One region of the Mesorhizobium sp. SP-1A genome, then DNA from elsewhere that is predicted to be linked to it. Evidence: predicted binding sites of a transcription regulator. Region 1 holds the regulator's gene; each other region holds the start of a gene.

The links. The regulator LexA, encoded in region 1, represses DNA repair genes until DNA is damaged. The targets are predictions, from matches to a motif close to TGTTCNNNNTGTGTTCNG.
Region 2: the regulator LexA is predicted to act here: its motif matches at 6,859-6,876, upstream of QU595_RS02695 (PA0069 family radical SAM protein).
Region 3: the regulator LexA is predicted to act here: its motif matches at 7,425-7,442, upstream of recA (recombinase RecA).

Annotation. Positions count from the first base shown of each region.
Region 1 covers NZ_JAVXZD010000010.1:68,337-78,299, forward strand. Annotated here, with positions in the region: gene tpiA (triose-phosphate isomerase) at 1-134, opposite strand, end outside; gene QU595_RS27555 (peptidylprolyl isomerase) at 267-2,159, shown strand; gene trpD (anthranilate phosphoribosyltransferase) at 2,156-3,166, shown strand; gene trpC (indole-3-glycerol phosphate synthase TrpC) at 3,171-3,983, shown strand; gene moaC (cyclic pyranopterin monophosphate synthase MoaC) at 3,986-4,474, shown strand; gene glp (gephyrin-like molybdotransferase Glp) at 4,474-5,682, shown strand; gene lexA (transcriptional repressor LexA) at 5,792-6,511, shown strand; gene QU595_RS27585 (ComEC/Rec2 family competence protein) at 6,505-9,048, opposite strand; gene gltX (glutamate--tRNA ligase) at 9,147-9,963, shown strand, end outside.
Region 2 covers NZ_JAVXZD010000001.1:559,226-569,188, reverse strand. Annotated here, with positions in the region: gene QU595_RS02725 (L,D-transpeptidase) at 1-714, shown strand, start outside; gene QU595_RS02720 (diphosphate--fructose-6-phosphate 1-phosphotransferase) at 801-1,967, shown strand; gene QU595_RS02715 (MBL fold metallo-hydrolase) at 1,964-2,689, shown strand; gene QU595_RS02710 (aldehyde dehydrogenase family protein) at 2,731-4,179, opposite strand; gene QU595_RS02705 (DUF680 domain-containing protein) at 4,610-4,828, shown strand; gene QU595_RS02700 (alpha glucosidase) at 4,991-6,652, opposite strand; gene QU595_RS02695 (PA0069 family radical SAM protein) at 6,951-8,105, shown strand; gene QU595_RS02690 (ribonuclease HII) at 8,302-8,976, shown strand; gene QU595_RS02685 (F0F1 ATP synthase subunit B) at 9,343-9,834, opposite strand; gene QU595_RS02680 (F0F1 ATP synthase subunit B) at 9,845-9,963, opposite strand, start outside.
Region 3 covers NZ_JAVXZD010000002.1:315,502-325,464, reverse strand. Annotated here, with positions in the region: gene QU595_RS10305 (BspA family leucine-rich repeat surface protein) at 1-1,432, shown strand, start outside; gene QU595_RS10300 (BspA family leucine-rich repeat surface protein) at 1,582-2,799, shown strand; gene QU595_RS10295 (hypothetical protein) at 3,007-4,338, shown strand; gene QU595_RS10290 (hypothetical protein) at 4,493-4,888, shown strand; gene QU595_RS10285 (DUF6036 family nucleotidyltransferase) at 4,858-5,739, shown strand; gene QU595_RS10280 (hypothetical protein) at 5,794-6,192, opposite strand; gene recA (recombinase RecA) at 6,301-7,392, opposite strand; gene QU595_RS10270 (hypothetical protein) at 7,506-7,922, opposite strand; gene QU595_RS10265 (hypothetical protein) at 8,060-8,854, shown strand; gene QU595_RS10260 (hypothetical protein) at 9,387-9,659, shown strand; gene QU595_RS10255 (hypothetical protein) at 9,661-9,852, shown strand; gene QU595_RS10250 (hypothetical protein) at 9,860-9,963, opposite strand, start outside.

The DNA of each region.
Region 1 (9,963 bases):
CACACGAGCGCATCGGTTTCCGCGTCGAGCCCGCTCATGAAGCCGTTGCCGATCGATCTCAGTTCGTTGAGCGAGGCACTGGTGCCGTTCATTTTCCAGTTGCCTGCGACGAGCGGGCGAATTCCCGGTGTCATGCGTATCGACCTCCAACGTGGCGGATTGACCGTTGCGAACACTGGCTTCACTACCAAAATCGGCCCACAAAGCAATCGACACTGGCTTTGAAGGAGGCTATTGCCCTTGCTTCAGGCAAAACGGACGTGACTATGCTCGGTACCTTAAGAAACGCGGCTGGAACCTGGGTGGCGAAGGCGCTGCTCTTCCTCCTGGTGATAAGCTTCGCCGTGTGGGGAATTTCCGGCCGGCTGATGGGAACGATCGCCGGCCACCATTCCGTTCTGACCGCCGGCGGCACCTCGGTTTCGGTCACCGAATACCGGTTGGCCTACGACCGTCAGATGAATGCGCTGTCGCAGCAGTTCGGACAACGGCTGACGAGCGAGCAGGCAAAGGCCTTCGGTGTCCAGAATCAGGTTCTGGCCGGACTGGTTTCGGGCGCGGTGCTGGACGAGCAGGCGCGCAAGCTCGGTCTCGGCCTCTCCAAGGAGCGCCTTGCGGAGCTGACGCGCGAGGACCCGGCCTTCAAGGGTGCCGATGGCCAGTTCGACAGGCGCATGTTTGACTATGTCCTGCGCCAGGTCGGGATGCGGCCGGAAGACTATCTCAAGAATCGCGCGCAGGTGGCGGTGCGACAGCAGATCGTCGAGGCCGTTTCGGACGGCCTCAAGGCGCCAGACACCTTCCTCAAGGCGGTCGCGCTCTATCGCGGCGAGGATCGCACCATCGACTATCTCATATTGCCGAAATCTCTCGTCGAGCCGATCGACGCGCCGTCCGACAGCGTGCTCTCGGCCTATTTCGAAGCCAACAAGAAGCGCTACGCGGCCCCTGAATACCGCAAGTTCTCCTACGTCCGGCTGGAGCCGCAGGATATCTCGGATCCCAGCGCCATAAGCGAAACGCAGGTCAAGGAAGACTACGAGAAGAACACGTCGCGCTATACCACGCCCGAGACGCGCGCCATCGAGCAGCTCGTGTTCAAATCCCCCGAAGCGGCAAAGGCCGCCTTCGATTCGCTGAAGGCCGGCGCCACCTTCGACAAGCTGATCACCGCCGAGGGCAAGACCGAGGCCGATACGCAGCTTGGCACGCTCGCCAAGGACAAGATCGCCGACAAGGCGGTGGCCGATGCCGCCTTCTCGCTCAATGTGAACGAGGTCAGCCCGGTGGTGCAGGGCACGTTCGGCCCGGTTCTTCTGCGCGTCACCGCGATCAACCCGCAGGTCGTCAAGCCGCTTGCCGAGGTTTCGGACCAGATCCGCAAGGACCTCGCCCTCTCCGAGGCCAACCGCGTGCTTCTCGATGTCCACGATTCCTACGAGGACGCCCGCGCAGGCGGCTCGACGATGCAGGAAGCCGCCGACAAGCTTAAGCTCAAGGTCGTGACCATCGATGCCATCGACCGTACCGGGCAGAAGCCGGACGGCACGGTCGTAGCGGGCCTGCCCGATTCCGCCGTCCTGATCCGCTCTGTCTTCGACGCAGAGACAGGCATCGAAAACGACGGCCTGAATACGCCCGACAACGGCTATGTGTTCTATGAGGTCAACGGCGTCACGCCCGCGCACGACCGTAAACTCGACGAAGTACGGCAGAAGGTGGTCGCCGACTGGACGAAGGAGGAGACCGAAAAGCGGCTTCTCGCCAAGGCCAACGAGCTTGAAAAGCGCGTCAAGGACGGAGCCACGCTGGATACCGTCGCCGCCGAACTGAAGCTGGAGAAGCAGACCAAGCGCGGCCTGAAACGCGAGGCTGACGACGTCGATTTCGGCAAGGAAGGCGCGGCAGCCATGTTCGAGGTCCCCGAAGCCGGCGTCGGCCTGGTCTCTGCGCCCACCGGCGAGGCCAAGATCCTGTTCAAGGTCGCGCAGGTCATCGAACCGGCGGGCGCCGATGCGGGCTCGGTGGCGCCGGACCTGCAGAAGTCCTTTGCCTCGGGTATCTCCGACGACCTGCTGGATGAGCTCGTCGCCAAGTTGCAGTCGCAGTACGACGTGCGTGTGGACCAGACGGCCCTCGCCCAGGCGATGAACCAATGAGCGCGCTGAAGACCTACATCGCCAAGGCGGCGGCGGGCACCCCGCTGTCCTTCGAAGAGGCGCGCGAGGCCTTCGACATCATCATGTCGGGCGACGCCACGCCCGGCCAGATCGGCGGCTTCCTGATGGCTCTGCGCGTGCGCGGCGAGACCGTGGGCGAGATTTCGGGCGCGGTCGCCACCATGCGCTCCAAGATGCTGCGCGTCGAGGCTCCCTCCGGCGCCATCGACATTGTCGGCACAGGCGGGGACGGTTCGCACAGCTTCAACATCTCCACCGCCTCGGCCTTCGTCATCGCGGCCTGTGGCGTGCCGGTCGCCAAGCACGGCAATCGCGGCCTGTCCTCGCAAACCGGCACGGCCGATGTCCTGACCCGGCTCGGCGTCAACATCGAGCTTCCGCCGGAGGCGATCGGCCGCTGCATCAAGGAAGCCGGCATCGGCTTCATGTTCGCGCCGTCCCACCATCCGGCGATGAAGCATGTCGGCCCAATCCGCGTGGAACTGGGAACCCGCACGATCTTCAACCTGCTCGGGCCCCTCACCAATCCCGCAGGTGTCGGCCGCCAGCTGGTCGGCGTCTTTTCGCCCGAGTGGGTGGTCCCGGTGGCCGAAACGCTCCAGGCGCTGGGGACCGAACACGCATGGATCGTCCACGGCGACGGTTATGACGAAATCACCACCACCGGCGAGACGCACGTGGCCGAACTGGTCGGCGGCGAGGTTCGCACCTTCACGCTGACGCCGGAGGCCGTAGGCTTGAAACGCCGCACGCGCGAGGAACTGCGCGGCGCCGATTCCGAGTATAACGCCAAGGCCTTGCGCGACTTGCTTGACGGAGCGCCCGGCGCCTATCGCGATACGGTTCTGATGAACGCCGGCGCGGGCCTGGTTGTGGCGGGCAAGGCCCAGCGCATCGAGGACGGCATGGCGAGCGCAGCGCAAGCCATAGACGGAGGTGCGGCGCGCAAGGTGCTCGAAACCCTTGTAACGGTCTCGAACAGATAGCGTCATGACCGACATCCTGAAAAAGATCGAAGCCTATAAGCGCGACGAGATCGCCGCTGCCAAGGCTCGCATGCCGCTCTCCGACCTCCAGGCGCGGGCAAGGGACGCAGACAAGCCGCGCGGCTTCCTGCGGGCCTTGGAGACGAAGCGCGCCGCCGGCCAGTTCGCGCTGATCGCCGAAATCAAGAAGGCAAGCCCGTCCAAGGGCCTTATCCGCACCGATTTCGACCCGCCTGTCTTGGCGAAAGCCTACCAGCAGGGCGGCGCGGCCTGTCTTTCGGTTCTGACCGATGCGCCGTCGTTCCAGGGCGCGCCTGAATTCCTCGTCGCGGCGCGCAATGCGGTGACGTTGCCCGCCTTGCGCAAGGACTTCCTGTTCGATCCCTATCAGGTCTACGAGGCCCGCACCTGGGGGGCCGACGCCATTCTCATCATCATGGCGAGCGTTGACGATGCCTTGGCCAGGGAGCTCGAGGAAACCGCCTTCGCGCTTGGCATGGATGCTCTCATCGAAGTGCATGACGAGGCGGAGACCGAGCGGGCGCTGAAGCTTGGCTCCCGCCTGATCGGCATCAACAATCGCAACCTACGCAGCTTCGAAACCAGCCTCGAAACATCCGAACGTCTGGCGCCAATGATCCCGGCTGACAGGCTGCTTGTCGGCGAAAGCGGCATCTTCACCCATGACGACTGCCAGCGTCTTGACAAATACGGCATAGGCACCTTCCTCGTCGGCGAAAGCCTGATGCGGCAGGACGACGTCGCTGCCGCCACGCGGCGCCTGCTGGGGCTGGATGCGGCGGCGGAGAGCGCCTGATCATGTCTTCCGGCACATCCCTCACCCATATCGGCGCATCGGGCGAGGCGCATATGGTCGATGTGGGGGAGAAGGCCGAAACCGTCCGCACCGCCGTGGCTGAAGGCTTCGTCTCGATGCGTCCCGAAACACTGCGGACGATCCTCGAGGGCAACGCCAAGAAAGGCGATGTGCTGGGCACGGCCCGCATCGCCGGCATCATGGCCGCCAAGAAAACGCATGAGCTGATCCCGCTCTGTCACCCCCTGCTTCTGACCAAGGTTTCGGTCGACATCGAGCCGGAACATGCCCTCCCGGGCCTCAAGGTCACGGCCCTCGCACGCGTAACCGGCAAGACGGGTGTGGAGATGGAGGCTTTGACGGCCGCTTCCGTAGCCTGCCTGACCATCTACGACATGGCGAAGGCCGTGGATCGGGCCATGTCGATTTCCGGCATCCGGCTGGTCGAAAAGACCGGCGGTAAATCGGGCGACTACAAGGCAGGCGATTGATGGCGCTGGTTCCGGTTTCCGAGGCGCTGGCGAGGCTGCTGGATGGCGTCGAACCGCTTCCGGCTGAAAGCGTCGCGCTCTCCGAAGCCTTTGAGCGCGTGCTGGCCGGCCCGCTGGCCGCTCTGCGCACCCAGCCTCCCTTCGACGCCTCCGCCATGGACGGCTATGCGTTGCGCGCGGACGATGTCGCCACCGTGCCGGCCCGGCTCGCCGTTGTCGGCACTGCCGCCGCGGGCCACCCTTTTCAAGGCCATGTCGGCAGCGGCGAAGCGGTTCGCATCTTCACCGGGGCGCCATTGCCCGCCGGCGCGGACGCCATCGTCATCCAGGAGAATGTCCGCGACCTCGGAGAAGGCCTGATCCAGGTGCTGGAAGGCTCTGCACCGGGTCGTCATATCCGGTTTACCGGCCTCGACTTCTCCGAAGGCGAGATATTGTTGAAGAAAGGCCGCATCCTCGATGCAGCGGCGCTGTCCCTTGCCGCTTCGGCCAACCATCCGCGCCTCGACGTGGTGCGCAGGCCGCTGGTCGCGATCATCGCGACTGGCGACGAGCTCTTGCCGCCCGGCAGCGATCTCGGTCCGGGCAAGATCATCGCGTCGAACGCTTTCGGCGTAGTCGCGGCGGCGCGCTCGGTGGGCGCAGACGTTCTCGATCTCGGCATCGCCTCCGACAACCGGGAAGCCATCGCGGCGCTCATCAGGAAAGCCGTCGCCGCCAGGGCAGACGTGCTGGTCACTTTGGGCGGTGCTTCGGTCGGCGACCACGATCTGGTCAACGACGTGCTGACCTCCGAGGGCATGAAGCTCGATTTCTGGCGCATCGCCATGCGCCCGGGCAAGCCGCTGATGTTCGGCAGGCTGCAAGGCGTCCGCTGCATCGGCTTGCCGGGAAATCCGGTAGCGAGCATCGTCTGTTCGCAGCTTTTCCTGAAGCCCCTGCTCGCTGGCCTCGGCGGACGGCCATTCCAGCAGGTGATGCGTGAAGCCACGCTCGGCATCGCCATGCCTGCCAACGACCGGCGCGAGGATTACGTTCGTGCGGTGGTGCTGAAGGAAGACGCCGGGCGGACGGTTGCGACACCCTTTGGCGTGCAGGATTCGTCCATGCTCAAGACGCTGGCGGATGCCGATGGGCTGATCGTGCGGGCACCATTCGCGCCAGCCGCGCAGGTTGGCGACACCTGCACCGTGCTGATGCTGCGCTGAACAAATCGTCAACGCGTTCACAGAACTTTAAACGGTTGCGGAACACAACTGGAACAGATAGTGTTTGTTCCGGGTTTGTTTTTCTGATTCCGATCCCTCGGGGGCAACAATGCTGACGCGCAAGCAACATGAGCTTCTCCTTTTCATCCACGAGCGGTTGAAGGAAAGCGGCATCCCCCCCTCCTTCGACGAGATGAAGGAGGCGCTTGATCTTGCTTCCAAATCCGGCATTCACCGGCTGATCACGGCGCTGGAGGAGCGCGGGTTCATCCGCCGCCTCCCCAATCGGGCGCGGGCTCTGGAAGTGCTGCGCCTGCCCGACTCGATCGCTCCCGGCCTCAATGCGGCGCGAAAGTTCTCGCCCAGCGTCATCCAGGGCAGTTTGGGCCGGCCGGTCAAGGAAACGCCCCGCGCCCCGGCTGCGAGCAATGACGACGACGCCGCGCCCGCCATTTCCGTGCCCGTGATGGGCCGTATCGCAGCCGGTGTCCCGATCGACGCGATCCAGCACAAGACGCACTCGATCTCGGTGCCGCCGGACATGATCAGCGGCGGCGAGCACTACGCCCTCATGGTCAAGGGCGATTCCATGATCGAGGCCGGCATCTTCGACGGCGATACGGTCATCATCCGCAACGCCAACACCGCCAGCCCCGGCGAAATCGTCGTGGCGCTGATTGACGAGGAGGAAGCGACATTGAAGCGCTTCCGCCGGAAAGGCGCCTCGATCGCGCTGGAAGCGGCCAATCCCGCTTACGAGACGCGCATCTTCGGGCCGGATCGCGTCAAGGTGCAGGGGCGACTCGTCGGGCTGATCCGGCGCTATTGATAGCGCGCCTGTGGCTCGTTGGCTTCGTCGTCGGACGGTGGTGAGGCCGACGGCGTCGGCGAAGAAGACTTGGGCGACCGCTGCTTTCCGGATTTCGGTTGGTATGGCGGCAATCCCCTTGCATCGCGGGAGAACCGGCGCTGGACATGCCAGGGACGGTAGTCGTCTTCGATGGCGAAGCGGATTTCCGCTTGCGCGGTTGCCGAAGCCGGATTGAAGCGGACAGCGGCGCTGCCGGAACGGGCCAGATCCCGCTTCGTGACGACGGCGATCAGCGGGTCGTTGCAGGGATCGGCTGCCGTCGCGTCCTCGATGACGATGAGCGCCGCAAAGCCGCATGCGGACCGCGCCGCGGTAAGGGTCGACGCATGCGCGACGATCGCTCCGTTCGGATGGCGCGCCACGCACAGTCCAGCGCCGCACAGGAACGGGCTGCCGGGCGGCAGTTCACTGGCATCGATGCCTGTATACCGCAGGTCCGGGCCCTTCAACCGTTCCGGCAGAACCAGGTTTTCGGCATCCATGGCGCGGCGCCAATTATCCATCGCGAAGGCGCTGGGACGTGGCCGGTTGACTGCAAGCTCGGAGCCTCCGATCGGCACCGCGACGAGGCGCGCGTCTTCGGCCACCAGCACATCCGGAACCTCTACCGCGCGCAACGTCAGGATACCGGCGATCGCGAAAGGCAAGGCGGCCAGCCGCCACCATGTCGTCGCCATGGTGGCGATCACCAGCGCGACCGTAACCAGCAGGACGGATTGCAAGGAGATCAGCCCTATTCCGTCGACCGGCGAATGCTCCGACAGCCAGTTCGAGATGGCGATCATGGCCGTCAGCCCCTTCCCCATCACATAGAGGAAGGGCCAGTCCGCGCCGAAGGGCATCGCCAGCGCGCTGAACACCGCGAACGGCATGACGGCCAGCGATACGACCGGCATGACGGCCAGGTTGGCAAACAGGCTGAGCGGCGAAATCCGTTGAAAATGCCAGGCGGCATAAAGCGTCGTGGCGAGACCGGCGACGATGGTGGTCGCCGAAGCGGCCACCAGTCCTTTTCCCAGCCAGCCGACTGCCGCGGCTGGAAGGGAGCGATCGGTCACCGGCATATGAGCCGATCGGCCCTTCCGTGCCCTATAATCCGTCCAGCCGGCAAAAGCGCCTACCAGCGCGGCGGTTGCCGCAAACGACATCTGGAAGCTGGGGCCGACCACTTCATGCGGCGAGAACGCGATCACGACCAGCGCGGATATGGCAAGATTGCGCATGGTAAGGGCGGCCCGGTCGAAGAGAACCGCGCACAGCATGACCGCCAACATGATGAAGCTGCGCTCGGCGGCGACCACGAGGCCGGAAATCAGCAGATAGGCCGCGGTGCACAGCAAGGCAGTGGCGGCGGCATATTTCTTGACCGGATGCCGTGCGGAAAAATCCGGAAACAATGCGAACGCGCCGCGCAGCAACCCCATGATGGTGCCGGCCACGAGCGCCATATGCAGACCGGAGATCGAGATGATGTGGTAGATGCCCGTGCGCCGCATCGCCTCGTTGATCTCCTCGGGGATGCCGGCGCGCACGCCTACGATCAGCGCCGCCGCGATCTCACCCTCCGGACCGCCAATGCTGCGCCGAATCCGGTCGGCAATGGCATCGCGCGCGTTCTCTATGGACAGCGAGAGGCTCGCCGCCGCCACGGGCGAGGCCGAGACCAGCTTGGGATCGGTAAGAAAAAATCCCGTGGCGCCGATGCCTTCGAAATAACTCTGGAAGGAGAAATCATAGCCGCCGGGCCGCACGGGACCGGTTGGAGGCAGCAGGCGCGCATAGCCGGCAACGACCGCCCCGGCCTTCAATCCTTCGGGCACCTTGCGCGCGGTAAGCCGCACGCGTTCGGGCCGGTAGCGCAGCTTTGGCCGGGCCGTTTCGGCCACGTCGAGGGTCAGGCGTATGCGCCCGTTTGCCATCTGGTCGATCGAGACGACCTGGCCGGTTATGCGGGTCGAAACTTCGGACCCCAGCATTGCGGTGCCGGCCCGCCAGGTCTCGAACTTGGCGGCGAGAAACCCCAGAGCGCACATCAGCCCAGCCATCGCCAGGAGCCTTGTGCGCGGCCGGGCGCGCGTGGCGAAAACGATCGCCGCCAATACGAGCGATGTCGCGATGGGCTGCAGGAAGCCGGGCTCCTGCGAGAGCGAGAAATACCAGGCTACGCCGACCCCCAGAAACACGGGAACGAGCAGAAAAGCCGCCCCACGGTCGAGTTCCAGCACGGCGGCCTCGGCCGCCCGCCCGGCAAGGGTCTCGATGGAGAGCCGGAGCCCGGACAGGAATCCGAGCCGGCGCCAAGAGCCGGACCGGCGCCCATGTGCCCGGTCGGGAATGGAAGGAGTGCCTCCATCTTCTGCCGTCGTCTCGGGCGGATGTCTGGGCGGCAGAAAAATCGTCGGTGAAATCGACTGTTTATCGATAAAGAGATCGCGCTCGCTGACGCCGACCGTCGCGTTTTTGCCCTCGCTCGTGTCCCGGCCCCATCCAGCCACGACCTGCCCCTTGCGCCCCTGACCTCCTATGCTACATGAACGCGCGAACCACGAAAGCCTGCATCGCCCGCGTTCCAGGGCCCGCCCACGGAAGTCCCATGTCCGACAAGGTCGTCACCCGTTTTGCCCCCTCGCCCACCGGCTTCCTGCATATCGGCGGCGCGCGCACGGCGCTGTTCAACTGGCTCTATGCCAAGCACACCGGCGGCACGATGCTTCTGCGCATCGAGGACACGGACCGCGAGCGCTCGACCGAGGCGGCGACGGCCGCGATTCTCGACGGCCTGTCCTGGCTGGGGCTGACCTGGGACGGCGAGCCGGTTTCCCAGTTCGAGCGCGCGCAGCGCCACCGCGAGGTTGCGGAGGAGCTTGTGCGCCTCGGAAAGGCCTACTACGCCTACGAGACCCCGGCCGAGTTGGAGGCCATGCGCGAAAAGGCGCGCGCCGAGGGCCGCCCGCCGCGCTATGACGGCCATTGGCGAGACCGCGCGCCTTCCGAAGCCCCGAAAGGCGTTCCGGGCGCCATCCGCATCAAGGCCCCTTCCGATGGCGAGACGGTGGTGCGTGATCTGGTGCAGGGTGAGGTGCGGTTCCCCAACAAGGACCTGGACGATTTCATCATCCTGCGTTCCGACGGCAACCCCACCTATATGCATGCGGTCGTCGTCGACGATCATGACATGGGGGTCACCCACATCATCAGGGGCGACGACCACCTCACCAATGCGGCCCGCCAGACCGTGATCTACGACGCCATGGGTTGGCAGGTGCCGCAGATGGCGCACATCCCGCTGATCCACGGCGCGGACGGCGCCAAGCTTTCCAAGCGCCATGGCGCCTTGGGCGTCGAGGCCTATCGCGCGATGGGCTATCTGCCGCAAGCGCTGCTGAACTATCTCGCCCGGCTCGGCTGGA
Region 2 (9,963 bases), on a different contig from region 1:
GAGCGATCCGAGACGCTTTCGCGCCGCGGCGTGCTGACCGGCCTCGGCGCGGCCATGCTGTTCGGCGCAGCCGGCTGCTCGCGCACGATCGAGATGCCCGATCTCGGCCTCGACGATATCACGACCGGCTCCATCCGGCCGGTTCGCCCTTCCATCAGCGTGGACAAGAACATCACCACGCCGGACGTGATGTATGCTTCGCTCACCGACGGCGCCTTTGCGGTGCCGGCCGTGCCCTATCTCAAGATCAAGCCGGAATTCCGTCGCCAGATCGTGGTCGACCCGACCGGCGAGGCGCCCGGAACCATCGTGATCCGGCTGGAGGAGCGCAAGCTCTATCTCGTCCAGGAGGGCGGCGACGCGATCCGCTACGGTGTCGGCATCGGCAAGGACGGCTTCCGCTGGTCGGGCCGGGCCAATGTGCAATATGGCCGCGAATGGCCGACATGGACGCCGCCGCCGGAGATGATCCAGCGCAAGCCCGAACTGGTGAAATGGAAAGGCGGCCAGCCCGGCGGGCTTGAGAACCCGCTCGGCGCGCGCGCCCTCTATCTCTACCAGAACGGACGCGATACGGGCTACCGCATCCACGGTTCGCCGGAATGGTGGAGCATCGGCGGCGCGGTCTCGTCAGGCTGCGTGCGGCTGATCAACCAGGACATCATCGACCTCTACAACCGGGTTTCGAAGAAGAATCCGGTCCTCGTCGCCTGAGGCTGCTTCGAACCGGTTGAAAGCCGTTGCGTGACGTGCCGAGACGCGCGATTGTTGGCGGCAATTCCGTCCTGGGGAGACCGTCCATGTCCGGCACCTTCGTGATCGCGCAAGGGGGCGGCCCGACCGCCGTCATCAACCAGACCATGGTTGGCGCCGTGCTTGAAATCCGCAAGCGCCACCCCGGCGCGCGGGTGCTGGGCTCGCGCTACGGCGTGCGCGGCATACGCGACGGCGACTATGTCGATCTCAGCGACGTCGATGAAAAGCGCTTGCGCCTGGTCGGCCATACGCCCGGCGCCGCGCTCGGTTCCACAAGGGACAAGCCGGACGCCGCCTATTGCGAGGCCGTGTTGAAGGGCCTGCAGAACGCCGGCGCAGACGCCTTCATCTATATCGGCGGCAACGACACCGCCGGCACGCAGGAGATCCTGGCGCAGGCATCGGCCGGCAAGATCACCTTCGTGCACGCGCCGAAGACCATCGACAACGACCTCGTCGAGAACGACCATACGCCGGGCTTCATCTCGGCGGCCGAGTTCGTGGCCGGCGCCTTCATGTCGGTGGACCTCGATTTCCGCGCGCTGCCCGGCATCTATGTCGGCATCGTCATGGGCCGCCATGCCGGCTTCCTCACCGCTGCCTCGGCGGCCTGGCGCTTCGACACCGACAGCGGGCCGCACCTCGTCTACGTTCCCGAACGGCCCTTCGTGGTCGAGAATTTCATAGACGACGTGAAGGCGAGCCTCGCGCGGCATCGGCGCTGCGTGGTGGCGGTTTCGGAGGGCGTTTCCACTGCCGACGGAAGATCGCTGGTCGAGAGCCTCGTGCCGCCGGGGAAACTGGAGCGCGACCAGCACGGCAATGTCAAACTATCGGGCAGCGACCTTACCGCGGCTCTGGAGCAGGCACTGGCCGACGGGCTGCCGGGCAAGCGGGCGCGCGTCGATGCGCTGGGCTACATGCCGCGCGGCTATATCGGCGCCATCAGCGATATCGACAGGCAGGAGGCGTTCGACGCCGGCGCCTTCGCGGCCGCGGTGATCGATCAGGGCGGCGGCTCGGTCGCGGTGCAGTTCGACGGCGCAAGAACGGTGCTGAAGAAGGTGCCGCTCGCCAGCGTGGCCGGCAAGACCCGCCACATGCCCGCCGATTTCCTCAAGCCGGACGTCAACGAACTGGCCGACCCCGGCCTCGCCTATCTGAAGCGATTGGTTCCGGCGAAATACCAGATCGGCAAGCCCTTCGTATGAGGACCGACTGGTTCAGCCGCCGCGTCGTCGAGCCCGGACTGACGATGCTGACCGAGCCTTACGTGCACGGCTATATGCGCGCCAATATCTGGCATCTCGCCGGCCGCGACGCCGACCTGCTGGTCGATACCGGCATGGGCATCTGCCCGCTGGCGCCCGAAATCGACATCCCGGCGGGCAAGCCCCTGATCGCGGTCGCCACCCATATCCATCTCGACCATGTCGGCTCGCTGCATGAATTCGAGCTGCGCGCCGGACCGGCGCAAAGCGCGGCGGCTTTCGCCATCATGCCGGACACGGCGACCTATGCCGACATGTTCCGGGACATGGACGACGCAGTCTCCATCCTGCCCCTGCCCGGCTGGAAAGCCGCCGATTACCGCATCGCTCCCGCGCCATTGACGCGCGAGCTTTCAGAAGGCGACGTCATCGACCTCGGCGACCGACAGTTCAAAGTGCTGGCCCTGCCCGGCCATTCGCCGGATTCCATCGCGCTGCTGGACGAGAAGGACGGAGCGTTCTTCAGCGGCGACGCCATCTATGACGACACGCTGATCGACGATCTTCCCGATTCCGACCGCCCGGCCTATCGCCGCACCATGGAGCGCCTGCTGGAGGTGCCGATCCGCATGGGCCATGGCGGGCATGGCCCGAGCTTCGACGACGAGCGCATGCGCGCGATCGCGGCGGGCTATCTGCGCAAGACCGAAGCAGCGGGTTAGCGCCGCCCCATCCTGCCGGACAGGGCGGCGCCGACGCCTTGTCAGTTCGAGGCTTCGTCCCAGCCGCTGATCGCCTTGACCTCGAGAAAATCCTCAAGGCCCCACTTGCCGCCCTCGCGGCCGAGGCCGGAAGCCTTGTAGCCGCCGAAAGGGCTGCCATAGGGGCGGTCGGCGCCGTTGATCTGCACCATGCCGGCACGGATGCGGCGCGCGACGCGCTGGGCCTTGGCCTTGTCCTGCGTCTGGACGTAGCCGGAAAGACCGTAGGGCGTGTCGTTGGCGATGGCGACGGCATCGTCCTCGTTGTCGAAGGGGATCATGGCCAGCACCGGGCCAAAAATCTCCTCGCGGGCGATGGTCATGTCGTTGTTCACATCGGCGAAGACGGTCGGCCGCACATAATAGCCGCGGTTGAAGCCTTCCGGCCTTCCCAGCCCGCCCGCGACGACGCGCGCGCCTTCCTTGATGCCGGCCTCGATCAGGCCCTGCACCTTGTTGAACTGCACTTCGGAGACGAGCGGGCCGATATGGTCGCCGTCCTCGGCGGGATTGCCGACCTTCACGGTGGCGGCATAGTCGGCGGCCAGGCTGACCGCACGGTCATAGACCGGCCGTTCCACCAGCATGCGGGTGGGCGCGTTGCAGGACTGGCCGGTGTTCTCGAAGCAATGCGCCAGACCGCGGGCGATGGCGTCCGGCAGGTCGGAATCGGCGAAGACGATGTTCGGCGACTTGCCGCCCAGTTCCAGCGCCACTTTCTTGATGGTTTCCGCCGCCGCCTTGGACACGGCGATACCGGCGCGCGTGGACCCGGTGAAGGACATCATGTCGATACCGGGATGACGCGACAGCGCCTCGCCGACGGTTGGGCCGTCGCCGTTGACCATGTTGAACACTCCGGCCGGAAAACCCGCTTCCTCCATCATTTCGGCGAAGACGATGGACGACACTGGCGCCACTTCCGACGGCTTCAGCACCACCGTGCAGCCTGCGGCGATGGCCGGCACCACCTTCAGCGTCACCTGGTTCATCGGCCAGTTCCAGGGCGTGATCAGGCCGCACACGCCGATCGGCTCATGAACGATGCGCTCCTGCGGGTTGCGCTCGTCAAGCGCGTGCTCGAAGGTGAAGTCCCGCAGCGTGCGGATGAAGGACTTGATGTGGCCGGCGCCGCAGGCGGCCTGCGATTCGAATGCCAGCTTGATGGGGGCGCCCATCTCGTCGGAAATGGCCTTGGCCATATCGCCCATGCGTTTTTCATAGGCGGCCAGCAGCCGCTCCAGCGCGGCCAGGCGTTCCTCGCGGCTGGTACGGCTCCAACCGTCGAAGGCGCGCCGCGCCGCCGCCACCGCCTTGTCGACATCAGCGGCGGACCCCAGCGAGATCACCGCGAAGGGCTGCTCGTCGGCCGGATTGATGACTTCCAGCTCCTTCGGCGTGACCGGTGCGACCCATTTCCCGTCGATGAAGAAATCCGTCTTGCGCAGCATGGCATCCTCCTTCTGCGGCCGGCGCGCCACGAAAGGCATCGGCCGACCATTGAACCGCCCGCTTTGTAGCGCCCCCCCGCTTGGAAGCTCAAGCCTCAAGCCGCCGCGTCCGTGGGGCCAGCGCCGGCGACAAGGCCGTCATTTGTGAAACATCCGTTGACGGTGCGTGCATGACGGTGTGAACGCCGGCTAAGTATCCTTTTTGATACTACGCCAGGTTGCCGTCACGTAACCCGCTGTAAATCATGCGAGATTCACTTCAGGAGAGATCGCGGGCCCGTTTCAAGCCGTGGAATCTTGGTCCAGACGGAACAATTTCGTGATTGGAAGTTGGCCGGCAACGCGCCCAGATCAGCGCTGTCCGAACGACGCATATCCTCCCAGGACGCCGCTAGACGGACATGACATTTTGGAATTTCGGAGTACGAAAATGAAAAAGATCGCTCTTACTGCCGCCCTCGTTCTCGCCGCCGCCGGCGGTGCCTTCGCCGGAAGCGACCATTACGGCTCGCAGAACGCCTACCCGCAGGCCACTTCCTCGGTCGACAGCACCTACACGTCCTCGGTCGATCGGCAGGCGGTGAAGGTCCAGCAGGACAACGGCCAGACCCGTGCGACCAACGACATCCAGCCGCAGTTCCGTCACTGATCGAAACCGCGCAGTCAACCAAAGCGGCAGGCTTGCCCGCCGCTTTCGTTTTCCGGCAGCTGCCTTGAAAAGCCCCGCCTAGGCCGGTCTTCCGGCCGCTACGTGGCTCACCGCCGCTCCCTGCATCGATGCCGAAGGCAATCGACGCAGGGTCTCCTCACCTCAGGCGATGCGGCCGAACCACGCTCCATAGCCATCGAGCCGCAAGGGCGTCGCGCCCGGTTGGTCGGAAAAGCCGTGCCCCGCCAGCGGTTGCAGGTCGCCTGCGCCGAGATCCAGTCGAGCCGGCCTGCTGCCGAGATTGAAGGCGCAGACGATGCGCTCGTTGCCTTCGCGGCGCGAAAACGCCACCACATCCCCCTCGCTGGCGATGAATTCGATATCGCCCTTGCAGAGCGCCGGATGACCGCGGCGGAAGGCGAGGAAGCGGCGATAATGTTCCAGCAGCGAGGTCTCATCGCCCTGCTGGGCATCGACGGCCCTGGCTAGATGCTCGCGCGGCACCGGCAGCCACGGCCTGGCTTCGGAAAAGCTTCCGTTCCTTCCGCTTTTGTCCCACACCATCGGCGTGCGGCAGCCGTCGCGGCCCTTGAATTCCGGCCAGAAGCGGATGCCGTAGGGATCGCGCAGGTCCTCGAAGGCGAGGTTCGCCTCCGTCAGACCCAGTTCCTCGCCCTGATAGAGGCAGACCGAGCCGCGCAGCGACATCAAAAGCGCTGAAACCACCTTGAGATAAGCGGTCGGATCGGGTTCGCCGGCTGCCCAGCGCGTGGCATGGCGCACCACGTCGTGGTTGGAGAAGGCCCAGCACGACCAGCCGTCGCCGGCCACCCGGCCGAACTCCTCCAGCACCGCCCGCACCCGCGGCGCGCTGATCTTTTCCGGCGCCAGGAAATCGAAAGCGTAGCACATCTGCACGCGCTTGCCGTCTTCCGTATAGGCCGCCACCACTTCCAGTCCGCGCTGGGAATCGCCCACCTCGCCGACCGCCGCGGCACCCGGATACTCGTCCAGCAGCGCGCGGAACCGTTCCAGGAAGCCCAGATTCTCCGGGCGGCTCTTGTCGTAAAGATGGTCCTGATAATTGTAGGGATTCACCGCCGGCGCGGTCTGGTCGTTGCGCTGTTCGGGCGGCAAGGGCGGATTGTCCTCCAGCCCCTGGCTGTGGAAATAGAAATTGATGGTGTCAAGGCGGAAGCCATCAACGCCGCGCTCCAGCCAGAAGCGGGTGATTTCGAGCAGCGCATCCTGCACCTCGCCATTGTGGAAGTTAAGGTCCGGCTGCTCGGACAGGAAATTGTGCAGGTAATATTGCTGGCGGCGGGTGCCCCATTGCCAGGCCGAGCCGCCGAAGATCGACAGCCAGTTGTTGGGCGGCGTGCCGTCGGGCCTGGCGTCGGCCCAGACGTACCAGTCGGCTTTAGCGTTGTTGCGGCTCGACCGGCTCTCGACGAACCAGGGATGCTCGTCGGCGGTATGCGAGAGCACCAGGTCGATCATCACCTTGAGGCTCAGCCTGTGCGCCTCGGCCACCAGCGCGTCGAAATCGGCGAGCGTGCCGAACATCGGATCGACGTCGCGATAGTCGCTCACGTCATAGCCGAAATCGCGCATGGGCGACTTGAAGAAGGGCGAGATCCAGATTGCGTCCACCCCGAGCGCGGCGATATAGCCAAGTCGGCGCGCGATGCCCTTGAGGTCGCCGACGCCGTCGCCGTTGGAATCCTGGTAGCTGCGCGGATAGATCTGGTAGATCACCGCGCCGCGCCACCAGTCGCGATCGACGGCCGGCGCCGCGGTTTCGATTTTTCCTGCCGCCTGCATGAAGCATCAGCCTCCTTTTTTCCGGACCTGCCGGCAGGCCACCCACGAGCAGCGCGCCAGGTCTGACGTCGGCACGATCCGGTTCGCCCCCGTGCCGGGAAAACCCTCGCCGCCAGAAGATCGTTCCGCGCCGGGAACCGGAAGGTAGCGAAGGAGGCCGGAACCGGAAAGGGCAGCGTGACCCATTTCCTCACCAGCTCCGCAAATGTTCTTGATATGTTCCGATCCTTGAGATAGGAATAATTTCATGAGACGAGCGATTCGACAGCCGGCAGACAGCCCTTTCGAGAGAGCGAAGATGGAACAGATCGTGCGCGCCGACATTGCGGCCTTCGGAGCAGGACGCGCCGAAATGGCAAATGCGATGATCGAGCAAAGCGGCGTGCGGGTGCGGCCCGAGCGCAATCGCGGCCGCTCGGCAGGCATCAATCCTTCCGGCCGTTTCGAGCCGGTGACGCGACATGTCTTCGACGATGGCTGGGATTCGCTCGAGGAATTGCCGCCGTTCAAGACCGAGGTGCAGGTGGAGAAGCCGCGCACCATCATCACGCGCAACGAATCTCCCGACATCTCCTTCGACCGCTCGATCAATCCCTATCGCGGCTGCGAGCATGGCTGCGTCTATTGCTTCGCGCGCCCGACCCACAGCTTCATGGGCCTGTCGCCCGGACTGGACTTCGAATCGAAGCTGTTCGCGAAGCCTGACGCCGCGCGGCTGCTCGACAAGGAATTGTCCAAGGCGGGATACCAGCCGCGCACCATCGCCATCGGCACCAATACCGATCCCTATCAGCCGGTCGAGCGGCAATGGCGCATCATGCGCGAGATCCTGGAGGTGCTGGAGGCGCGCGGGCACCCGGTCGGCATCGTGACGAAGTCGGCGCTGGTGGTGCGCGACATCGACATCCTGTCCCGCATGGCCGAACGGGGCCTGGCCAAGGTCGCGCTGTCGGTGACGACGATGGACCGCATGCTGGCCCGTACGATGGAGCCGCGTGCCTCGACGCCGACCAAGCGGCTGGAGGCGATCCGGCAACTGGCCGACGCGGGCATCCCGGCCTCGGTGATGGTGGCGCCGATCGTTCCGGGCCTGACCGATCAGGAAATGGAGCGCATCCTCGATTCGGCCTATTCGGCCGGCGCGCGCGAAGCGGGCTACGTGCTGTTGCGGCTGCCGCTGGAGGTCGCGCCGATCTTCAAGGACTGGCTGCTGCGGCACTATCCCGACCGCTACCGGCACGTGATGTCCCTGATCCGCTCGATGCGCGACGGCAAGGATTACGATTCGGAATGGGGCAAGCGCATGAAGGGCAGCGGCCCCTATGCCTGGCAGATCGGCCGGCGCTTCGAGATCGCGGCCAAGCGGCTGGGCCTCAATGCCGAGCGGCGGGTGCTGAGGACCGACCAGTTCGTGCCTGCCGCAAGGGAAAACGAACAGCTGATGCTTTTGTGACATCGGCACATGGTCGTTGTGCCGCGCGGGTGATCCCGCCTCGCCCGCGAAATGCTCATCGGTCCCGCCGCCTGTCGCGAGGCCACCGTATCCGTCCGGCCTGTCCCCCCGCTGCCGACGGCGCCCGCGACTCGACGCCCCACCCGGGTCGCCGGGCCTTGCGGAGAATCGGGGCCGATGCGAACCTCGCCGCACCATGGCTCGCGCGCGCCCCGATTCTCCGCCTCTGTTCGAAATAATCGAAAGGCCCGACTTTTCGGTCGAGACCAGGGCGATATCGCAGGGCATCTGGCCAGTGGCCGGGATGGACGAGGCCGGTCGCGGCCCGCTCGCGGGCCCGGTAGTGGCCGCCGCGGTGGTGCTCGACCCCCAGAACATCCCGGACGGGCTGGACGATTCGAAGCGCCTGAGCTTCGAGCAGCGCGAAGCGTTGTTCCAGAACATAATGGCAAGCGCCCTCGGCATCTCGATGGCGTCGGTTTCCGCCGAGGGCATCGACGCCACCAACATCCTGCGGGCCAGCCTGGAGGCGATGCGCCGGGCGCTGTGCGGCCTTGCACTGCGGCCCAAGCTGGCACTGGCCGACGGCCGCGACGTGCCGCCCGGCCTGCCCTGCGAGGGCCGCGCCCTGATCAAGGGCGACCAGCGCTCACAATCGATCGCCGCCGCCTCGATCGTGGCCAAGGTGATGCGCGACCGCATGATGGCCGATTGCGGGCGCCGTCACGTGCATTACGGCTTCGAACTGCATATGGGCTATGCCACTGCCCGGCATCGCGCGGCCATCGAGATCCACGGTCCGGTGGCCAGGCTCCACCGCACCTCCTTCGCCCCCTTCCGGCTCGGCGCCGTAGAAATCGCCGAGGGGTAGCCCGACCGGGCTGCGCGTTCCAGGCCGGTGCCCGATTTCCGTCCGGAACAAACGGAAGATCGTTTCGATCTTCCATGAACGGTCTACGATCACGGCTTTGGAGGGTGCTTCCAGCCCGCTCCATCTTATCATTTGATTTTGCCGTCACGTCATTTAGCCGTGATTCCGCGCCGGAATGCCGCCGACGGCAAAACACTCCTTCGCAGGCCCGGAGCAACACGGGAACTCGAACAAGAAAACTCCTGCCCATCGTTCCCGCGCGGCCCTCCCGGTTCGATCAGGCCTCGCCATGCCCGCAATGAAAAGAGCCGCCGGGTTGCCCCGGCGGCTCTTGAAATCCAGGCGGACAAGACGTCGCCGAACGGCTCAGTTCAGCTTGGCCTTCACGTCGCTCAGGGAAGCCTTGAACAGTTCGGCGCCGGTCTTGGCGTCGATCTTGGAGGCAAGCACCTGACGAGCCGCTTCCACCGCCAGATCGACGGCGCTGGCGCGCACTTCGGCGATCGCCTCGCGCTCGGCCTGGCCGATCTTCTGCTCGGCGAGCGCGGTGCGGCGCGCGACGTAGTCCTCGGTGCGCTTGTGCGCCTCTTCGCCCAGCGTCGCCGCCTCGCGCTTGGCGGCCTCGACGATGTCGGCGGCCTCCTGCTCGGCCTGCTTGCGCTTCTTCTGGTACTCGGCCAGCAGGGCCTGCGCTTCCTCGCGCAGGTTGCGGGCGTCGTCCAGCTCGCTGCGGATGCGGTCGGCGCGCGCGTCAAGCGATTTCGAGAGCGCGGCCGGGACTTTGACGTAGATGACGATGGCGACGAAGATCAGCAGCGCGATCGTCGCCCACATCGTCGCGAGGGAGGTTGCGTCCATGGCGATCTCCTCAGCGGCCCGCCGCCACGGCGGCAGCGATCGCGGACTTGTCGGCCTTGCCGACGAGTTGCTCGACGATGGCCGTCGCGGTGCTTTCGGCAATGGTGCCGACATCCTTCATGGCGCTGG
Region 3 (9,963 bases), on a different contig from region 1:
TCGCGCCAAACCAGGCTTGATCACAAAGACAACCACGGGCAACGAAAACGGTTCTGTCAAAATCGTATTCAGTGAGTTTACGTTCGGACCTTACTACATCGGACAAGAAATCGTCCCTGTACTCTTAGCGTCATTAGTAACTGTCTCCGGAGACAGCGACGTTTCCAGCAATGAGCTTGAGTGGACCGTCACGGGGCTACCCGAAGGGCTAGCAATCAGTAACGGCGTCCTTTCTGGCACCCCAGCCCAAGCCGGATCTACGTCAATAACGATTACTGCATCCCATCAAGACGCAAAAGCACCCGCAAGCAGGACTTACGACATCTCAATTCGGGCTGAACAGGTCGCCTGCTATGACCCAAGCAGCATAGGGAAAGTGGGAACTGATCCTGAATGCGACGACATGCTCATTGTCGACAGGGCGATGCTGACCACCGCCGTAGCCAACGGATATCTGATCGAACACGAAGGAACTGACTATACGCTCGCCAACGGAGAGCACAGGGTTTTCACGGGGCAAGTGTCAGATTTCTCCAAGTTATTCATGAATACTAATTTCAATGGAGATATCTCTTATTGGAATACGTCGAGTGCAACAAATATGAGTTATATGTTCGCTTCGGCTCCCGCTTTTAATCAACCCATCGGCACTTGGAATACATCGAATGTGACGAACATGCGCGACATGTTCAACGGAGCAAGTTCGTTCAATCAAGCCTTAGGCGGATGGAATACTTCTAAAGTAACGAATATGGCATATATGTTCAACAATGCCAGTTCATTTGATCAACCAATTGGCAGCTGGGTTGTTTCCAGCGTGACGAGCATGAATTACATGTTCGCCAATGCAACATCATTCGATCAATTTATTGGGGGATGGAACACGGCAAATACTGTGAACATGAATTACATGTTTTCAGGTGCAGTTTCGTTTAGTCAGCCTATCGGCAGTTGGAATACTTCTAAGGTAACGTCCATGGCAGGGATGTTTGATAGAGCCACCTCTTTCAATTTTGGCATAGGCGGATGGGACACTACAAAAGTTACCAATATGAGCTTTATGTTTTACAAAGCTAGCTCCTTCAACAAGCCTCTAGATACTTGGAAAACGTCCAACGTTACAAACATGCAAGGCATGTTTCATGAAGCAATATCGTTTAATCAGCCCCTCGCCACTTGGAACACATCGAAAGTGACGACCATGGGCGACATGTTCCATGACGCAAAATCATTTACGCAGTCCATTGGCGCATGGAACGTGTCCAGCGTTACAGAGATGCGCAAGATGTTCGAAAACGCCTCGGCTTTTAACGGTGATCTCAGCTGTTGGAATGTCGCGCATATTTCTGCGGAACCATTAGACTTCGCTACAGGAGCGACAGCTTGGGATGTAGCCCGAAAACCTCATTGGGGACAGGCACCTAGTTGCTAAGTCCTACGGCGAACACAGGCATTTTGCCAACGGCGGTCAATGAATAGGCTTCTCATAGCATATACAGATGTCGGGCGAACAACGTAAAGCTTTACTTTCTATTTCGGGAACCCAATATCTTTGTACTCGACAGAATAAAGGTTCCGACGATGCTGAATAGATCTATCATTCGCGTTCTGGGAATAGCAGGGGTTCTTATGTTTTCCGTTTGCCATGCCGTGGCTGAACCCAAATTTTTCTTCCGCGTTAAGCCAGGCTTGGTTGAAGCGTCAGCAACGGACACCGATTCAATCAGAATTATTTTCAATGATTTTACCTTCGGACCCTACCACACCGGACAGGAAATTACTCCTATGTCCTTAGCGTCAATTATAACGATCAGCGGAAGCAGTGAAGTTGCCGCAGAAGACCTCGAATGGGTTGTCACAGGCCTCCCAGAAGGATTGGTGATAAACAACGGGATTCTTTCAGGCATTCCGACCCAAGAGGGATCCGTTTCAACAACGATCACCGCATCGCATAAATCGGCGGCATCCCCCGTCAGCAGGACATATGATATATCTATTAATGCTCCCCAGGTGGCCTGTTATGACCCGAGTAGCATAGGCAAAGTTGGGACTCATCCTGAATGTAAGGGCATGCTGATAGTCGATAAGGAGATGCTGATCGCAGCTGTCTCCAACGGATATCAGATTGCACGAGAAGGAATCTCATTCACACTCGCGAATGGTGAACACAACGTCTTCACAGGGCAGGTTGAAGATTTTTCTATGCTGTTCTTCGGAACTGATTTCAACGGAGACATATCCTACTGGGATACTTCAAATGCAAGAGACATGAGCATGATGTTCTATACTGCCTCGGCATTTAACCAAAACATCAATTCCTGGGACACGTCGAATGTAATAAACATGAGCTACATGTTTGCTTCTGCTACTTCCTTTAACCAGCCCATCGGTAGTTGGGACACGTCAAAGGTAAGGAACATGAGTGATCTGTTCAATTTCGCAATATCATTCAATCAGAACATCGGTTCTTGGAACACTTCGAGCGTAACGAATATGAGTAACATGTTCAATTCAGCTATATCGTTCAACCAATCTCTTGAGGACTGGAATACCTCAAATGCAACAAACATGCGTTCGATGTTCTACTATGCATCAGAGTTCAATCAAAATATCAACTCTTGGGATGTATCTAGAGTAACAGATATGAACACCATGTTTTCCTACGCAACGCTATTCAATGGCGATCTCAGTTGTTGGAACGTTCAACACATCTTTGCAAAACCGACTTTCTTCGATGAAGGAACGAAGGCGTGGGAGCAAGCTCGAAAACCTCGCTGGGGGCAAGCACCTGCTTGCTAGATATGCCATCCCATTATTGACACATATTGATAGACAGCAGGATTTTCTCACTCAATAATTATTAATGCCGCTAGGGCACTTCCTGTTGATCCTATTATCTTCGATGTGGGAGTGAATAGCATGTGCATTCCGGTCGCTGGCGAACCAATTCTTCCACCCGACAACGTCCTTCGTGGCGGAAATTAAAAAAGCAGAAGGATCTAGAAAATGACGGATACGACCGAATTTAAATGCAAGAACTGTAAGGATCATGGCGTTATTGGCGGCATGTACCGTGTCGGCGCGGCCGATGTTGATGTCTGGGAAGAACCTTGTCCTGATTGCGGTTTGTCCGATGAACTGGAACAGCAACTCGCTTATAGATGCCTGGGCTATTTGGGTGAATCGGCCACTTATTGCCTCGCCACGGCCGAGAACGACCCAACAATCGAGATCAGCCTAACCCGCAAGCTGGATACGAACTCTCAAGAGGACTTATATCCAGTCTATGGCAATTCCGTCCGCGAGCTGCTCGTAAAGCTTGAAACAGAGCGCGATGCAGCGCGACAGCACGCCGCAGAAGCTCGTATTCGCGAGAACAAGGCCGAGGATGCTCGCATCACCGCATCGGATAAGGCAACCAAGCTGGAACTTGAGGTCGAGGAGCTGAAGAAAGCTCTGGAAGCCGCAGAGGCGCGTGCGACTGCTGCCGAGAAGGACAAGGCCGAGATCGAGGATATCAACAATGAAGCCCTCGAATATCTGGTGAGTTTACATGTTGCTCGCAGAAAACTTGGCCACGAAGACATCGACACGCTTGAGGTCCTCAAACTTTACGACGAACTCAGAACCGAAAATGAGCGTCTACGCCAGCTCGTGTCGATGGCTGAAGCCTTCACCATCACCGACGACAGCAAGCGGCGGACTCATGGCTATGACCACATCGAAGTCGTCCATCGCGGAGACAATCTCTGGTGCGTGTCGAACGGTTCTTCCGTCCTGAACAAGAACGGTGAATGGGAATGGGAGCCACAACCATCCAGTCGCACCGATGAATTCATTGCCTCCAGCCGTTTCTCGCTTGATGAAGCGCTCGCTCGTGGCTTTGAGGCAATCGCGAATGATCCTTTGAAGCGGTCTATCCCTCGTTCAGGCAACGAACTGCCGCTGCCTGCGTGGAATACGTTCGTCACCTATCAGAAGCGCGTTGGTGCCTGGCTCGAAGACTGCTTCGGCCACAGGATTGCGCATGACAAGATCGAGCGCATTGACCGCTTCATGGAAGAGGCCATCGAACTGGCACAGTCGCTTGGCTACTCGGCCGACCGCGCTCATGCGCTGGTCGAATATGTCTTCAGCCGTGATATCGGTGAGCCTAATCAGGAACTCGGTGGCACAATCGTGACGCTGGCCTCGCTTAGCTACGCTCATGGACTCAGCATGGCCGAGGCGGGAGAAACCGAACTTCGCCGAATCTCACAGCCGGAGATCAAAGAAAAGATCAGGGCCAAGCAGAAGACGAAGCCGACTGGCTCCGCATTGCCGATTCCGGTCAATTAATGGACTAAAGGTCGCTCATTCACGTGAGCGTGGATTGAAACTGGGACAAGCCGACCATTTTAGACAGGGCAGTCAAAGGATGCATAGGACGGGCTATCGTGTTGCTTTTACACGGCGGCCCTACTACATTAACCGAAACGAGCCTTTGAAAAACATGACCAAAGTCGACCTTATCAATGAGGAGTTCAAGTTGGCCGCGCACAGGATTATTGCGCGGCTGATTAAGCTTGACCCTTCATTGCTTGAAAAAGCTCGTAAAAAGATATCAACCATGGAAGAAAAGCATGGCGAGGTTGACTTCATACTTGAGTGGAAAGAAATCCTCTCAAAAGACTCAATCTTTGATATCCAAAAAGAGCTTACGTCGAGAGACGAAGACAATTACAGATTAAGAATATCATCCCCCTTTAACACGATGTCATTCCCACCGTTCGATTCCGAAGCCTACCGTCGAAGAATATGGAAGGCGGCAAAGCGACTGGTTGAGGATAGACTCAATCGACTTGAGGGAGATAAATTATGTCACGATCATCGGTTCGGACCCAGGTAGACTTAGATCGTGTGGGACGTGCTCTCGGCGAGCACTTTAAGACCGACTTGGTCGTGGTAGTCGGAAGCCAATCTGTCTTGGTCGGCTGGCCAGAAGCACCCGTTCTAATGAGAACGTCCAATGAGATTGACGCGTATCCCGCCAATTTCAAGCAGTGGGAAGCTCTCCCTGCCAATGAAGGCCTTGAAGCTTCAGAGGAAATCGCAGCGATCTTTGGAGCGCTTTCTTCATTCTCGGAAACGCATGGTTTCTATATCGACGGCGTAGATAGCTCCACAGCTGTCTTGCACAAGGATTGGAGCAAGCGGGCAGTTTTTCGCGACGTAGCCTCCTACGGCAAGACGGTGACTATTATCGCTCCTTCCGTAGAAGACATGGCCGTTTCAAAGCTGATCCGACTGGTGGAAAAGGACCGAGGATGGCTTACCTCGTGTCACGAAACGCGGCCATTCGAAAAAGAGAATCTCCTGCGTCTGGTTTCTGAAACCACCGAAAGGAGCGAAATTGTCGCTAACGTAAAATCGTTTCTAGACACGCTACCAGACAAGAAGCCGTATAGAACACCGACCATCGAGGAGATACCCAATCACGACCCTGAAACACACTGCGTGACTATCTCAGGGAGAGAAGGCGCATTGTTCGTTCGAGCTTGGGACGCAAGATATGGCCTCTACAACAAGGTCGATAATCATCTTGGCCCCGCCGTCGTCACCAAGGAAGACAAACTCTATTTTTTGGATGGCAAAAAATATCCGTATGACGAGTGGCTGAACCAGCCAAGAGTGGTTGCAACTCGCGAGAATGCGAACGATGGGCAGTCAGAAGATTTCACACTTCCCAAATTCAGGTAGGAACTGACGTACATTTATGAAAGTGACACGCTTGGTCGACAGCGTTGCGGGAACTCATCTTCCTGACAGGATCTTTCTGCCCACTGCTTCAAATCGAGCGATCAGGGCCTCGTCTATCTCTGGAGGATTCCATGAACGAGTTTCATTCATAGCTGATTTTGCAAACCCTTCGACGAACGGGATGTTCGTCATGTTGGTCAATGCAGTGTACGTGACATTGAATGCTTCGATTATTAGTTCCTTCATCTCAGCTTGGGTAATGCGAGAAACTTTCGTCCATGGGATTTCGCCATCGGGTGTGACAACCTTTACGTCCGAAAAATCACCAGTGCGAGAAACAGGGTCCTCCCCTGAGTGGATGTTTTCAAGGACTGTGTCTCGAAATCCGTTAAGAACAATGGCCCTTGCAAACTCATCCGAATATCTGTCCTTCGGCCGTCTTTTCAAAGGCATCTCATCGCTCCTTTACCCGAGAAACTACACGAAATAGTTCCTACTGCAAAAAGGTAAAGGCAGGCTCGATCTCTCAGCCTGCCTTCGTCATCTCAATGTAGTGAAGCCTTAGTCGTCGTTCGGCTCGATATCGTCGCCTTCGCTCCCCTCAGGGCCGCCATTGTCGAGCAACTGTTCAGCGATCAGCCCCGCATCCTGGCGCAACTTGGCTTCGATCTCGTTGCAGAGGTCAGGGTTGTCCTTCAGGAACTGCTTGGCGTTCTCACGCCCCTGTCCGAGCCGCATGGAGTTATAGGAGAACCACGCTCCAGACTTTTCAACGACGCCAGCCTTCACGCCGAGGTCGATGATCTCACCCGTCTTGGAGACGCCTTCGCCGTACATGATGTCGAATTCCACCTGCTTGAAAGGTGGTGCCATCTTGTTCTTGACGACCTTGACCTTGGTCTGGTTGCCGACGACTTCATCACGGTCCTTGACGGAGCCGATGCGACGGATGTCCAAGCGCACGGACGCATAGAACTTGAGAGCGTTGCCGCCTGTCGTGGTCTCCGGAGAGCCATACATGACCCCAATCTTCATGCGAATCTGGTTGATGAAGATCACGAGCGTGTTCGACCGTGAGATCGTGGCAGTCAGCTTGCGCAGCGCCTGAGACATAAGGCGAGCCTGCAGGCCGGGGAGTGAATCGCCCATCTCCCCTTCGATTTCTGCCCGTGGCGTAAGAGCCGCGACCGAGTCAACGACCAGGACGTCAACAGCGCCTGAGCGAACGAGCGTGTCTGTGATTTCCAGAGCCTGCTCGCCAGTGTCAGGCTGAGAGATCAGCAGATCATCCAGATTGACGCCGAGCTTCCGTGCATAGACAGGATCAAGAGCATGCTCGGCGTCTACAAAGGCGCAGATGCCTCCAGACTTCTGAGCCTCGGCAATCACCTGCAGAGCCACAGTCGTCTTGCCCGAGCTTTCAGGCCCGTAGATTTCGACAATGCGTCCTTTCGGAAGGCCACCAATACCAAGCGCGATATCGAGAGACAGAGATCCTGTCGAAACGACCTCGGTCTCGACGACCTGATCGTTCTGCCCCAATCGCATGATCGAGCCTTTGCCATATGCACGCTCAATCTGTGACAGCGCGGCATCGAGCGCCTTCGCCTTGTTGGTGTTGTCCTCTACAAGCTTGAGTGAAGCTTTTGCCATTCTGACCGCCTTTCTTATCTTAGGCGATGTGATGTACCCGTTTTGTTCTCATTAGGCAAGGGGAATTAAAAAAAAGAGCACCAGAATAATTCTCTGACGCTCTCTTTTGTGAATTATCGCTGAAGGATGCGATCTACGTCAGTCTGGACTTTAACGAGGGTCACCAATCCATCGAGTCGGCGTAGAACAATCATATCAGGATGTGCAGTTAAAAGCTCGTCCATGGCGTCATACACCTTAGGTTCGAGATCATAGCGCTTGACCTCGTATTGCTCACGACGTGCTACCAGGCAGGCGATATCGTTCGGAGCGCTTCGCGACATTGCCCAATTTCCTGGCTTGAAGTCCTTCTCGATACGAACAGCAAGCTCGTGATTATAGGAATGCCCCTCAGGAAAGGGTGCGGGCCACTCCATGAAAGCCAGTCTTGCCGTGCCGTAACGCGCAGCAAGCGCTAGCTTGTCCTCATCGGTGAGCTTGAGTGTTTTCGGTGGAAGGCCAAGTTCCTTCCGGCGTTTTGCCTCGCCCATATTATTCCCTTTCAAAATCGAAAATTATCCCTCTTATCTAGAATTCTGGCAGGAATAGTCGTTGTTTCAAGCCTTAAAACGTGCAAAAAGAAACCCAACACAATCGATATGGCATCGACAGATTTCAGGGGAGGGCAATGGGGAAAATTCCGGTAGTAGGCACCACGGTTAAAATCGATCTCGACAAGGGCGAACGAGGTTGGGCAAACAAGGGTATTCAGCACGGCAGCGTCGTAAAAGTCGTCGAATACTCGCAGATTCACTACGGCCGCACCTGCGGTCACGATAAGGGCGGCCTCTATGAAAACGACAGTTACGCCCTCGTCGAGAACGACAAAGGCACCCGCTTCCAAATCTGGACGCCTTCGCTTGCCGCTATCGACGGCGTATCCGAAATGATGGACAAGAGAAGCAAGGAAGAGCGTCGCATTGGCGATTTGCCGGATACGAAGTTCTGGGAAATGGACATCGTTATGGACGAGGAAGGTGAAATCTTCAAAATCCAGCACATCTGGTATGACCAGATTGGCGAATTTTGCAACGATGGCGTGACCCCTATGCCAATCTACGCCTGTGGAACAGATGGAAACGGTTACTCTCATCGTCGTGAAGGTTCTCTTACACTCGTCGAGCGCGGCAATGTCTGGAAGAGAGCGCACGGTGAAGAAATGGCATTTGCATCCACGAAGGAAGAGATCGACTTCTACATCCTGGTTGGCGACATCCAGTACATGAAGAATCCCCGCCTAACGACGGGACAATACCACTGGCCGCAATTGGACGCGCTTGAATCAATTCGGGATGGCTATGGCGACTACTGCTTTGGGACAAGTCATTCAGTCGTCAAATTCGATGACCCCAAGATTGGTGAGATGGCTCGTGATTACTGGCTGAAGCACAATGATCCGAAATATGATTGGCTTGTTTCATAATTCGCCCATCAGGTTGATGGCTTTAATTGCGCTGTTAAAAAATTTATAAACAGAAAGAAATAAGTTGACATCATTTTAAATAAGGCCATGTTGGTGAACAGCATTAAACAAATGTGTCTTATTTGCACAGTATGTTTGATAGCTGCTCGACCAAGAACCGCAGATGGTTCGTTCGTTGCAGAGACGTGGCTACAATGAGTGGATTATCAAGGGCATACTAATATGCATAATGCATTGTCCGTTTAATGCGTAGAATATCTGTTCTATGCCTCAAAGCATGGTGCAGATGCGTCATTGAGGTGCTTCATAGCAAGTCAGTGGCAAATTTAGATCCCCTCAATGGCGGTGGGGACATAGTTCGAAAATGAATTATGAAACAAGCCAGATCACGATAAGGAAGCAGGGCCTTCGATGTAGGGCAAGGCGCACTGAATTGATGATGATATAATGAAAAAGCGTTGCTTCGGCAGCGCTTTTTCATTGCGAATAATTCTCAATTTCGATATGCAGTTGCACAACGACGGGAGCAATCATGATTCCACACGCATCCTCTGAACCGAACGATGGAGCCAGCCTTTCTGCGGCTCGCAACGAAATGTACAAGCAGGCAGCTGCAGCGCTGGGCTGGAACTGGTCAGCAGCTCATGATGGGTACATTAGCGAAAACCACCGCGCACGTAATGGCGATCCGAAGTGGTCGGACTACAAGGTGGCCAGCGACGCCGAAGAAGCCTGCTTCTGGGACGGGATCGAGACGGAAGCAGATGCCCTTCACGAGATCAACCGCTTCAAGGATATGAACTGAGATGGCTGAACGTCCCTTTCAAAACACAGGAACCGTCCTCGATGAGATCGAGGGCGAGTTCAAGGACGGCAAGTTTGTGGCTTCAAACTGGCCTGGCGTTCGCGTCAGCGGCAATCCAAACCTCCTGAGCGATCTGGTAGCGGCACTCGACCGTGAAAAGGCGGAAGAAGAAGCCGTAGCTGACAAGGGTTGAGTTCGAGCTACCAGCCTGGCGCGGCCAGGTAATCCAATGTCTGGATGGCTTCATCGAACTGCCTATCGAGTTCTGCCCACGTTTCGTCGGTAGCTCGAACTCGCCAGCCGA